DNA from 2 places in the Alteromonas sp. ABH4_456 genome. Region 2 is predicted to be linked to the other one. Evidence: predicted binding sites of a transcription regulator. Region 2 holds the regulator's gene; the other holds the start of a gene.
What was found. Region 2 encodes FNR, which switches genes on or off when oxygen is low (the NO sensors DNR and NnrR bind a similar motif). Its sites were predicted from a motif close to TTGATCTAGATCAA; they were not measured.

Region 1: a site for FNR is predicted at 3,562-3,575, ahead of hemN (oxygen-independent coproporphyrinogen III oxidase). Genes of this name have one in related genera too.

What each region holds. Positions count from the first base shown of each region.
Region 1 covers NZ_JBSWXO010000011.1:115,692-120,598, forward strand. Annotated here, with positions in the region: gene modA (molybdate ABC transporter substrate-binding protein) at 1-468, shown strand, start outside; gene modB (molybdate ABC transporter permease subunit) at 470-1,135, shown strand; gene ACXAG2_RS16465 (ATP-binding cassette domain-containing protein) at 1,123-2,136, shown strand; gene hemN (oxygen-independent coproporphyrinogen III oxidase) at 2,129-3,502, opposite strand; gene ACXAG2_RS16475 (TonB-dependent receptor) at 3,636-4,907, opposite strand, start outside.
Region 2 covers NZ_JBSWXO010000001.1:60,251-65,157, forward strand. Annotated here, with positions in the region: gene ACXAG2_RS00280 (heavy metal translocating P-type ATPase) at 1-1,788, shown strand, start outside; gene ccoS (cbb3-type cytochrome oxidase assembly protein CcoS) at 1,793-1,984, shown strand; gene ACXAG2_RS00290 (sulfite exporter TauE/SafE family protein) at 1,977-2,645, shown strand; gene fnr (fumarate/nitrate reduction transcriptional regulator Fnr) at 2,673-3,410, shown strand; gene uspE (universal stress protein UspE) at 3,513-4,433, shown strand; gene ttcA (tRNA 2-thiocytidine(32) synthetase TtcA) at 4,525-4,907, shown strand, end outside.

The DNA.
Region 1 (4,907 bases), on a different contig from region 2:
GCACTGGTAACCAGACAGTCAGCGGCGTCTGGCCTGGATGAATTTCTGACAAGGCAGTTCAGCAAACCTGTTGCCATTGCCAATCCCAAACTCGCGCCTTATGGTCTGGCGGCTGAACAGGTGCTCTCCACGCTGCCTGAAAATACTGCACTTCCTTTTAAACTGGTGCGTGGAAAAAGTATTTTACAAGCGTGGCAGTACTTTACTGCAGGTAATGTGGACGATGCGTTTGTAGCGTGGTCCCTGGTGAAAAATTCGAAAGCAAATTACTGGTTAATCCCTGCCTCCATGCACGATCCCATCGTGCAAAAAATGGTGATTGTAAAACACAACCAGCACCCTTATGCCGCACGGCGGTTTATGCAATACATGATGTCACCGGCGGTGCAGAACGCGCTGGCAGACTGGGGATACCAGCCGGTAAAAGCGCGGCAAAAGAAAAATAAGGATAAAACCGGTGAGCGGTGACATGGATGCTATCTGGCTGACACTGGAACTGGCACTGATCACCAGTCTGGTGCTGATGTTGATTGCCACGCCGCTGGCATGGAAGTTATCCCGCTGGCAGCATAAAGCAAAGAATCTGGTACTTGCTGTGGTGGCGTTGCCGCTGGTGTTGCCGCCTACTGTGCTGGGTTTTTATCTGCTGGTGGTGTTTTCCCCGGATGCACTGGCAGGGCAATTATGGCAGGCCGTTACCGGTCAGCAACTGGCCTTTTCTTTTTCCGGTCTGGTGGTGGGTTCGGTGATTTATTCACTGCCCTTTGCCGTACAGCCTCTTTATGCCAGTTTTATTCAGCTGGACAGTCGTTATATCGATGTAGCCCGAACCATGGGAATGTCCAAATGGTCACGTTTCCGTCGCATCATTATGCCTATCTGTAAACCCGCCTTTATCGTTGCACTTGGATTAAGTTTCGCCCACACCATCGGTGAATTTGGTGTGGTGCTGATGATAGGCGGCAATATTCCGGGTGAAACTCAGGTACTGTCTATTGCGTTGTTTGAGCATGTGGAGGCACTTGAATACGGTCAGGCTCATGCGCTTGCTCTTGGCTTGCTGGTCTTTTCCTTCCTCTTGATGGCGCTGCTTTACCGCTATAACCGAAACGGAGTGTCGTCATGGAAGTCGTAGTGCAGGCAACATGGGACAATCTGCAACTCAATGCCAGTATTCAGTTACCGGCAACGGCACAATTTATTGGCCTGAGCGGACCATCCGGCGCCGGTAAATCAACATTTCTGCGTTGCCTGGCCGGACTTACCGGTTCTGCAATAGTCACCGGGCAGTGGGAAAATAGTCGCATTGCCAGGGTCCGCACAGGGCTCGTGTTTCAGGACAGTCTGTTATTCCCCCATTTATCAGTGGGGCAGAATTTACTGCTGGCGGCAGATTTTGCAAAACAGCAGACCTATCACTTTGACGAGGTGGTTCTGGGGTGTAAATGTAATCACCTGATGACACGTATGCCCGATACACTCTCGGGAGGCGAAGCGCAGCGGGTAGCCATTGCCAGAGCCATTTTAAATTCACCGCAAATCCTGTTACTGGATGAACCGGTGAGCGCGCTGGATGATACGTTAAAACACGATGTGCTTAAGTATTTAACAAAGCTGGCCCGCAGCGGTCTGAAAATGCTGATGGTGTCCCACGACCTCCGTGAACTGGCTTTGTACAGTGAATACATGGCATGGATGGAGCAGGGCAGTATTGTCCATCAGGGCGCATCAAATGATGTGCTGGCACAGTTAACTCCGTCTATGCCAAATTTCGAACAGCAGTTCAGTGTGCTTAAAGGCGCACTAAAAGCACATCTGCCCGAGCAGGCTTGTTATGCCATAGAATGCGAAGGGCATACGCTCTATGCACGCTATCCTGTGGTCAGTAAGGAACAGGCCATGCTGACCATCGACGCCAGGGATGTCAGTATCGACCGGCAGGAAGCTAATGCCTCTTCCATTGTCAATGCCTTACCCTGTGTCATTGAGTCCGTGTCTGAAAGCCGGGGCGGGCAGGTAATGATAAATCTGATGTGTGGCCGCAGCAGATTGTTTGCGCTGATCAGTCAGTTGTCCCAGGAACGGTTACAGTTCCGTGAGGGAGAAGCTGTAACCGCCAGGTTTAAACTCAGATAACTCGGGAATACCGGTGCTGAATTGCGGCGCTGCCTTTAAGGTAAGCGTCGAAAGTCATACAGATGATGCGGATAAACAGTCTTGCTGACGGAAATACCTCGATACCCGTTCCGGTTACCTGTAATAAACCATCTTCTTCAAATTCTTTCAGTGCCGCCAGTTCCGGCTCAAAATGCTGGCGGAACTGAATACCGAAAAGCGCCTCTGTTGCAGAAAAGTCCACGGTAAGATTGCACATTAATTGTTGGATAACGTAGCGTCTGAGCAAATCTGAGGGCGACAGAAACACGCCTTTTTCTGCAATTTCTTCATTGTTATCAAGTTTGCCGTAATAGTCATTCAGGGTTTTCGGGTTTTGCAGGTAAGCATTGCCTGCGGCACTGATAGAGGAAACGCCCAGTCCCAGTAAATCCAGATCCCCCCGTGTGGTGTAGCCCTGAAAATTCCGGTGCAATTTTTTATTCCGTTGCGCTTCGGCCAGTTCGTCAGACGGCAGGGCGAAATGGTCCATGCCAATCATTTCATAACCTGCCTGTGTAAGGCTGGTGATGGCTTGTTTCATGAGCCCTGTTTTTACCTGTGCAGAAGGCAGCCACTCATCTTTTATTTTGCGCTGGGCAGCAAACCGCTCAGGCAGATGGGCGTAGCTGAACAGGGAAATCCGCTCCGGCGTCATCGCCTTTACCGCTGCCAGTGTAGAAGCAAAGGTATCTGCTGTCTGATGAGGCAGGCCGTAAATCAGATCCAGATTCACAGATTTAAATCCGGCGGAACGGGCGCAATCTACCAGCGTGGCGATATGCGATGTGCTCTGAACCCGGTTTATCGCTTCCTGCACACGGTAATCCGTATCCTGTACGCCAATACTCAGGCGGTTATAGCCTAAAGAGGCAAGGTGTCGCAAATAAGCAGGCGTGGTACGGCGGGGATCGATTTCAATACTCATTTCTGCATCGTTGACCACATCAAAAGCCGATTTCAGCATACCTGCCAGGCGTGTTTGCTGTTGCTCTGTGAGGAACCCCGGCGTGCCCCCTCCCAAGTGTATTTGTTCCGCTTTACGGTGCCGGAAAGCAGGCGCGCGCCGTTGAATTTCTTTTTCCAGATAATCCAGATAACGATCTGCTTTTTCCTGATGTCTGGTCACAATTTTATTGCAGCCGCAGTAATAACAAAGGCTGTGGCAGAAAGGAATATGTACATACAGCGAAACGCCGCTGGCCTGAGTGACACTCAGTGCTTTTTCCAGAGGCGCTGGTTCAGATAACCCGGAAAACGTTAATGCGGTTGGGTAAGAGGTATAGCGCGGCCCGTTAATATTGTATTTCTTCAGGCGTGCGGGATCGAATAATTCGTTTGCTGACATGGTTATTCCGGCTTGAGTAGAATGCACGGAAAGTATAATCAGCAGACAAAGAGGTGTTGTTGATCTACTTCAAGTTTTCGCCAGCCAGTTTTGTAAAACGCAACCGGCCGGCGTTTACTCTTCGAAATGACAATCAGAACTTGCGGGTAACAGTGACACCCCAGGAGAGCGGCTGGCCGGGATAAGCCATAAGCTTGCCGGCCTGAACAGGTACATCGAAACCGTTTCTGGCGATGTACTCTTTATTTGTCAGATTCCTGCCCCATAACGTGATGCGTGTATCCCACTGCGGGACTGACAGTTCAACCCGTGCGTTCACCAGGGCATAACTGCTGCTGTGTTTATACGGATCGTTAGTATCATCAAGGAACAAGTCTCCCGTATATTGATAATCTGCAGCCATGACAACCGGATACCCGCCTGCCATTAATGTGTGTTGCAACGTCAGGCTGGCAGAGGTTTCCGGTTCAAACCCCAGGCGATCACCGGTTCTGGAGCAGTAGGGTGTATCTGCAGAAGGCCGGCCGGGATCATCCGTCCCGGTATGCCAGGGATAAGCAACCTGGCAGGTGCCTTTTTCAAAATCGTCAAAACCGGTAAGGGTACGGGCAAGGGTCAGGCCGGCACGGGTATCGGAAACAGGAAACCAGACAATTTCAAGTTCATACCCTTTAGTATGTAAGTCGCCGGCATTTTGTAAATTAAAACCAAGACCGGTAAAAGTCGAGGCCTGAAAATCTTTGATTTGGGTGTAATGCAGTGCACCGTTAATGCGCAGGTTTTGCTCCGGAAATTGTTTTTTCACACCCAGTTCGTAAGCGGTGGCTTTTTCTGCGTTAAATTGGGGGCTTAACCCTTCGGCAATACGATCTGTATTCATGCCTCCCGATTTAAACCCTGTGCTGGTACTGGCATACCAGAGGCTATTGTTATCTGGTTGCCAGCTTATTTTCAGCGTCCCTGTAAGTTGTCCGTCGTTACGTTTTTCGTCCAGATCACTACGGGGAAGTACCGATGCTGTACCGAGAAAGTAATAGCCCCAGCCCGCCTGAGTAAAAGGAAGCAGCGCACTGAGTTGCGTGTAATCAGGGGGATTGCCGGTTGCCAGGCTCTGAGCAAAAGAGCCAAGGGCGACAGCGGCACTCAGCGGATCAGGAATGTTTTCAGTACCTGTTGGTAATCCGTCAATGCCAGGACCCTGTTCATCAAAGCGGGCGGTCAATGTTTTATCCTCGCGGGTGTATCGTAATCCGGCGGTGAGGGTAAATTCTTCAGCAAATTGCCAGTCAGTCTGGCTGAATACGGCCAGGCTGTCCTGCTGCTGATAAGCATTGTGGGCAAACTGAGTCTGGCCGGGCGTGGCTGATGCAACAGCGGGGACAAGGCCGGATGTTGCTGCACTCAG
Region 2 (4,907 bases):
TATTTTGATTTGTTCGATGCAATGGATGCACAGACACGGTCTTATTTTCACTGGATAGCGCTGGTTCTGACCACACCGGTGGTGCTGTATTCCGGGAGTACGTTTTACGTTGGCGCGCTTAAGGCTTTGTCGGCTAGTACCGTGAATATGGATGTACCGGTGAGTATTGCAGTGTTGGGCACCTGGCTGTCCGGTCTGTTTGCAACGGTTACCGGTCGCGGCGAAGTGTATTTTGAATCAGTTTGCATGTTTATTTTCCTGCTTTTACTGAGTCGTTTTCTGGAACACCGGAGCAGGCACCGCGCCGCGCAGATCTCAGCGAATATGTTGCAGTATATTCCGGTAACCGCTAATCAGGTGGCTGCGGATAACACCGTAACACAGGTACTGGCGAAATCGCTCAAAACCGGCGATGCTGTCGTGGTCAAAGCCGGAGAGACCATTCCCGTAGACGGTATTGTGACTGACGGTGCCAGTGAAACCGATGAATCGATGCTTACCGGCGAGTTTAATCCGGTGCGTAAACAAACCGGCGATACGGTGTTCGGGGGTACGGTAAACCGTACCGGCGTAATAACGATAACGGTCACCAGGGCGTTAAAATTTGCGCTGGTAAATCAGATCATCCGTCTGCAATCCACCGCTATGGCTGTGAAGCCCCGGGTCGCTCTTATGGCTGACCGTTTTTCCAGTTATTTTGTCGCCGTAGTACTGATTACGGCTGCATCTTCATGGGCTTACTGGCACTGGCAGGGTAATGATAATGCCTTTTGGATCAGCATTGCAGTACTGGTAGCAACCTGCCCCTGTGCGCTGGGGCTGGCTACGCCATCTGCCCTCACCTGCGCAATGGCAAACCTTAACCGGCATGGCATTTTATTGAAAAGAGCCGATGCACTGGAGCAAATCAACCACGTAGATACCCTGGTGCTGGATAAAACCGGAACACTGACCGAAGGAAAGTTTGCTCAGATAAACAGCTGGTTTGCTGAGCCGGCACGGGAAAATGCAATCCGTGCTTTGATGGGGGCAATAGAGTCCCGTTCAGAACATCCGGTTGCCGCTGCCTTTGTTTCTGATTACAATCAGGGATTAATTCTGAGTCAAGTTGACGTTGTGGCCGGAATGGGTATCAGCGCGCAATGCAATGGCCGCAGTTATAAAGCCGGTTCGGCTTCTTTCACCGGTGTTGATGCCGGCCTGTCGCCTTTTCCCGCTAACGTGTTTCTTACCGAAAACGGTGTGCCCGTTGCCGCCTTTCGTGTAGCAGATAAAATTAAAGCGGATGCCGCAGACAGCCTGAGCAAACTGGCGCAACTGGAGCGGATAATTCTGAGTGGCGATATTCAGCAAAATGTTGACGACATTGCAAAGAATTTACCTGTAGACAAAGCCACAGGCGGGAACAGCCCTGAAGATAAATTAAACGCCGTGACAGCCCTTCAGCGGCAGGGCCGTCATGTCATGATGCTGGGTGATGGTATTAACGACGCGCCGGTGATGGCAGCGGCTGATGTTAGCATTGCAGTGGGTAATGCCACGGATATCGCAAAAAGTGCCGCAGATGTGATTTTATTAAATGATAAGCTGGCTGTACTCGGACACCTTACTCTGATGGCCAGAAGAGTAAAAGCGACAGTCAGGCAGAATATGGGATGGGCCGTAGGCTACAATCTGGTTATCCTGCCGTTTGCAGTATCCGGCATCCTGACGCCGTGGATGGCGGTGATTGGTATGAGCCTGAGTAGTATTCTGGTAGTAACTAATTCGACGAGACTGTTAAAGTAACGCTATGAGTATAATTTACGTCCTTATTCCCCTTGCTGTGATTATTGTGGCCATTGCCATCGGCGTATTTTTTTGGGCAGTAAAATCGAACCAGTTTGAAGACCTGGATCGCCAGGGCTACAGTATTCTTTTCGATGATGATTTATCTCCTGAAGAAAAAAAGCTGGCCGAAGAACGAAAAAAACTCAATGAGTGATCTGTCGTTTTTTTCTGCCTTGCTGGTCGGGCTGGGCGGAGGCGTTCATTGTGTGGGAATGTGCGGCGGCGTATCGCTGGCACTGTCTGCCGCCACGCCGGCAGGCTCATCCCCTTTACCCTATGCGCTTAGCTATAACTTTGGTCGTATATTCAGCTATATACTTGCCGGCGCTGTAACCGGCGGTATCGGGCAGATAGCAAAAGATGCTGTACCGGTGACCGGCCCCGTACTCGCTGTATTCAGTGGCATCATGCTGATTGCCATGGCCTGTTATCTGGGTAACTGGTGGCGTGGCCTGACCGCTGTTGAAGCCCTCGGCAGTAAACTCTGGCAGAGAATTCAGCCGCTGTCGAAACGGTTTTTACCTTTCAGGTCTCCTATTAGCGCCTTTCCCTATGGTATGATTTGGGGATGGTTGCCCTGTGGACTGGTTTATTCCACCCTGACGTGGGCACTGGCTTCAGGGACGGCAATATCCGGTGCTGTAATCATGGCCGGTTTTGGTTTAGGAACGCTACCGGCGTTGCTGGCTGTCCGGGCAGGTGCAGACTGGCTTTCCTCAGGTTTCAGACAACCCGTAGTTCGTCAAATCATTGCTTTGAGTTTGCTGTTGTACGCATTTTTGCTGTTGTGGCAGGCTTTAAGTACTATACATTAGAATTATCGCAAACAGCGGGAAGTGAGCATGCAAAAACGTTCGGATTTTTCTATACACTGCCAGAGTTGCAGTTTCAGCCATCTGTGTCTGCCTGTGGCCCTCAACAAAACTGAGATTGAGTCACTGGATGACATCATTGAACGCAAAAAACCTTTGCATAAACACGACACCCTGGTAGAAGCCGGCGATAAATTTACCTCTCTGTACGCCGTGCGGGCAGGTTCATTTAAGTCTTTTGTCACCGATAAAGAAGGTGAAGAGCAAATTATCAGTTTCCACTTCCCTGGCGATATTATCGGTTTTGACGGTTTACGTGACGACACTCACCAGAGTTATACTCAGGCGCTGGAAACTGCCATGGTGTGTGAGCTTCCCTATTCCACCCTTGAAAAAATGTCTGAGCAATTCCCAAAATTGCGCCATCAGATCATGCGTTTTATGAGTGCTGAAATTAAGCAGGATCACGAAATGATGATGCTGCTGAATAAACGGACGGCAGAAGAACGTCTGATTTATTTTATCGCCCATCTGTCCGGTCGGTTTGAAGAACGGGGTTTTTCTCACCGTCAGTTCAATCTGAGTATGACCCGCAACGAAATCGGTAATTATCTCGGTTTAACGGTAGAAACGATCAGCCGCTTACTGACCCGCTTCCAGAAAGAAGGCATTATCAAAGTAGACGGGAAGCTCATTACTGTTCTGGATTTTGCGGCTATGGATAAAAAGCTGCACTCTATGGACATTCCTACTCTTTGCGTGGATTAAGATCCCGTTGAAATATTGATCTGAAACAAGGTCTCTCCTGCTGTAAGTCTTATACTAAAGATGAAGGCAGTATTATTGTCTTCATCAATAAGGAGAGACGCCATGATCACCTGCAAACGTATTCTCGCCGTCGTTCAGGCCGACAACCCTGAACAACCTGCCCTTTCAAGAGCCATCGAAATTGCCCGTAAAACCGGTGCAGAAGTACACGCACTGCTTGTTGTATACGACTTTTCTTATGCCATGACAACAATGCTCACCCGCAGTGAGCGTGAAGCCGTGCGTGATGCGGTAACCAAAGACCGTATTGCCTGGGCAGAAAAAAATCTGACCCGCTACGATGATTATGATGTAAAGGTTGCTGTTGAGTGGAGTGATAAACGTTACGAAGCCATTACCCGCTACACCATTAACCGTCAGGTTGACCTGGTCGTTAAAGCTACCCGCAAACACGATGATTTTGCATCAGTGCTCTTTACACCAACAGACTGGCACTTACTAAGAAAATGTCCGGCTCCGGTTTTACTTGTCAAAGCCCATGCCTGGCCTGAACACGGTAATATTGTTGCGGCAGTCAATGTGGGTACAGAAGACAAAGAACATGCACAACTGAATGACAAGTTGACCGGTATCGCAAAGGATTATGCAGAGTTACTGAGCGGTCAGGTACATCTGGTTAATGCCTATCCTTCTGCCCCACTGAATATCGCCATTGAGATCCCCGATTTCAATCCTGAGACGTATCATAATGCTGTGCGCAATCATCATGTTCAGGAAATGGAAAACCACAGCGCTAAATTTGGGATCGGCGTAGCAAATTGCCATGTTGTTGAGGGATTACCTGATATAGCCATTCCGAAAGTGACTGAACAGCTGGATGCAGAACTCGTCGTCATCGGTACCGTGGGACGTACAGGCATATCAGCCGCCTTTTTGGGCAATACAGCAGAGCATGTTATTGATAACCTGAATTGCGATGTGCTTGCGGTTAAACCTGACGGCTTTACGTCTCCGGTTAAGTAAATGCGCGATAACGGAATGCTGCTTGTGTAGCAGCATTCCGTCTGCTTTTGTATAATGGTACTTTTATCTTTCCAGCCAATTCTGAAGTGCCATGAATCAAGTAACATCTACGCCATCTGACAACGCCAGTCACAGTGCGCAAAGTAAACAAAAATACAACTTTAACAAGTTGCAGAAAAGACTTCGCAGACATGTTGGCAAAGCCATCGAAGACTTCAATATGATTGAAGACGGCGACAAGGTCATGGTGTGCTTATCCGGCGGAAAAGACAGCTATACCTTGCTGGATATCCTGCTATTTTTACGCAAAATTGCACCGGTCAATTTCGATATCGTCGCGGTTAACCTCGACCAGAAGCAGCCCGGCTTTCCGGAGCATGTGTTACCTGAATACCTGAATTCTCTGGGTATTGACTACAAAATTGTAGAAGAAGATACCTATTCCATTGTTAAAGATAAAATCCCTGAAGGGAA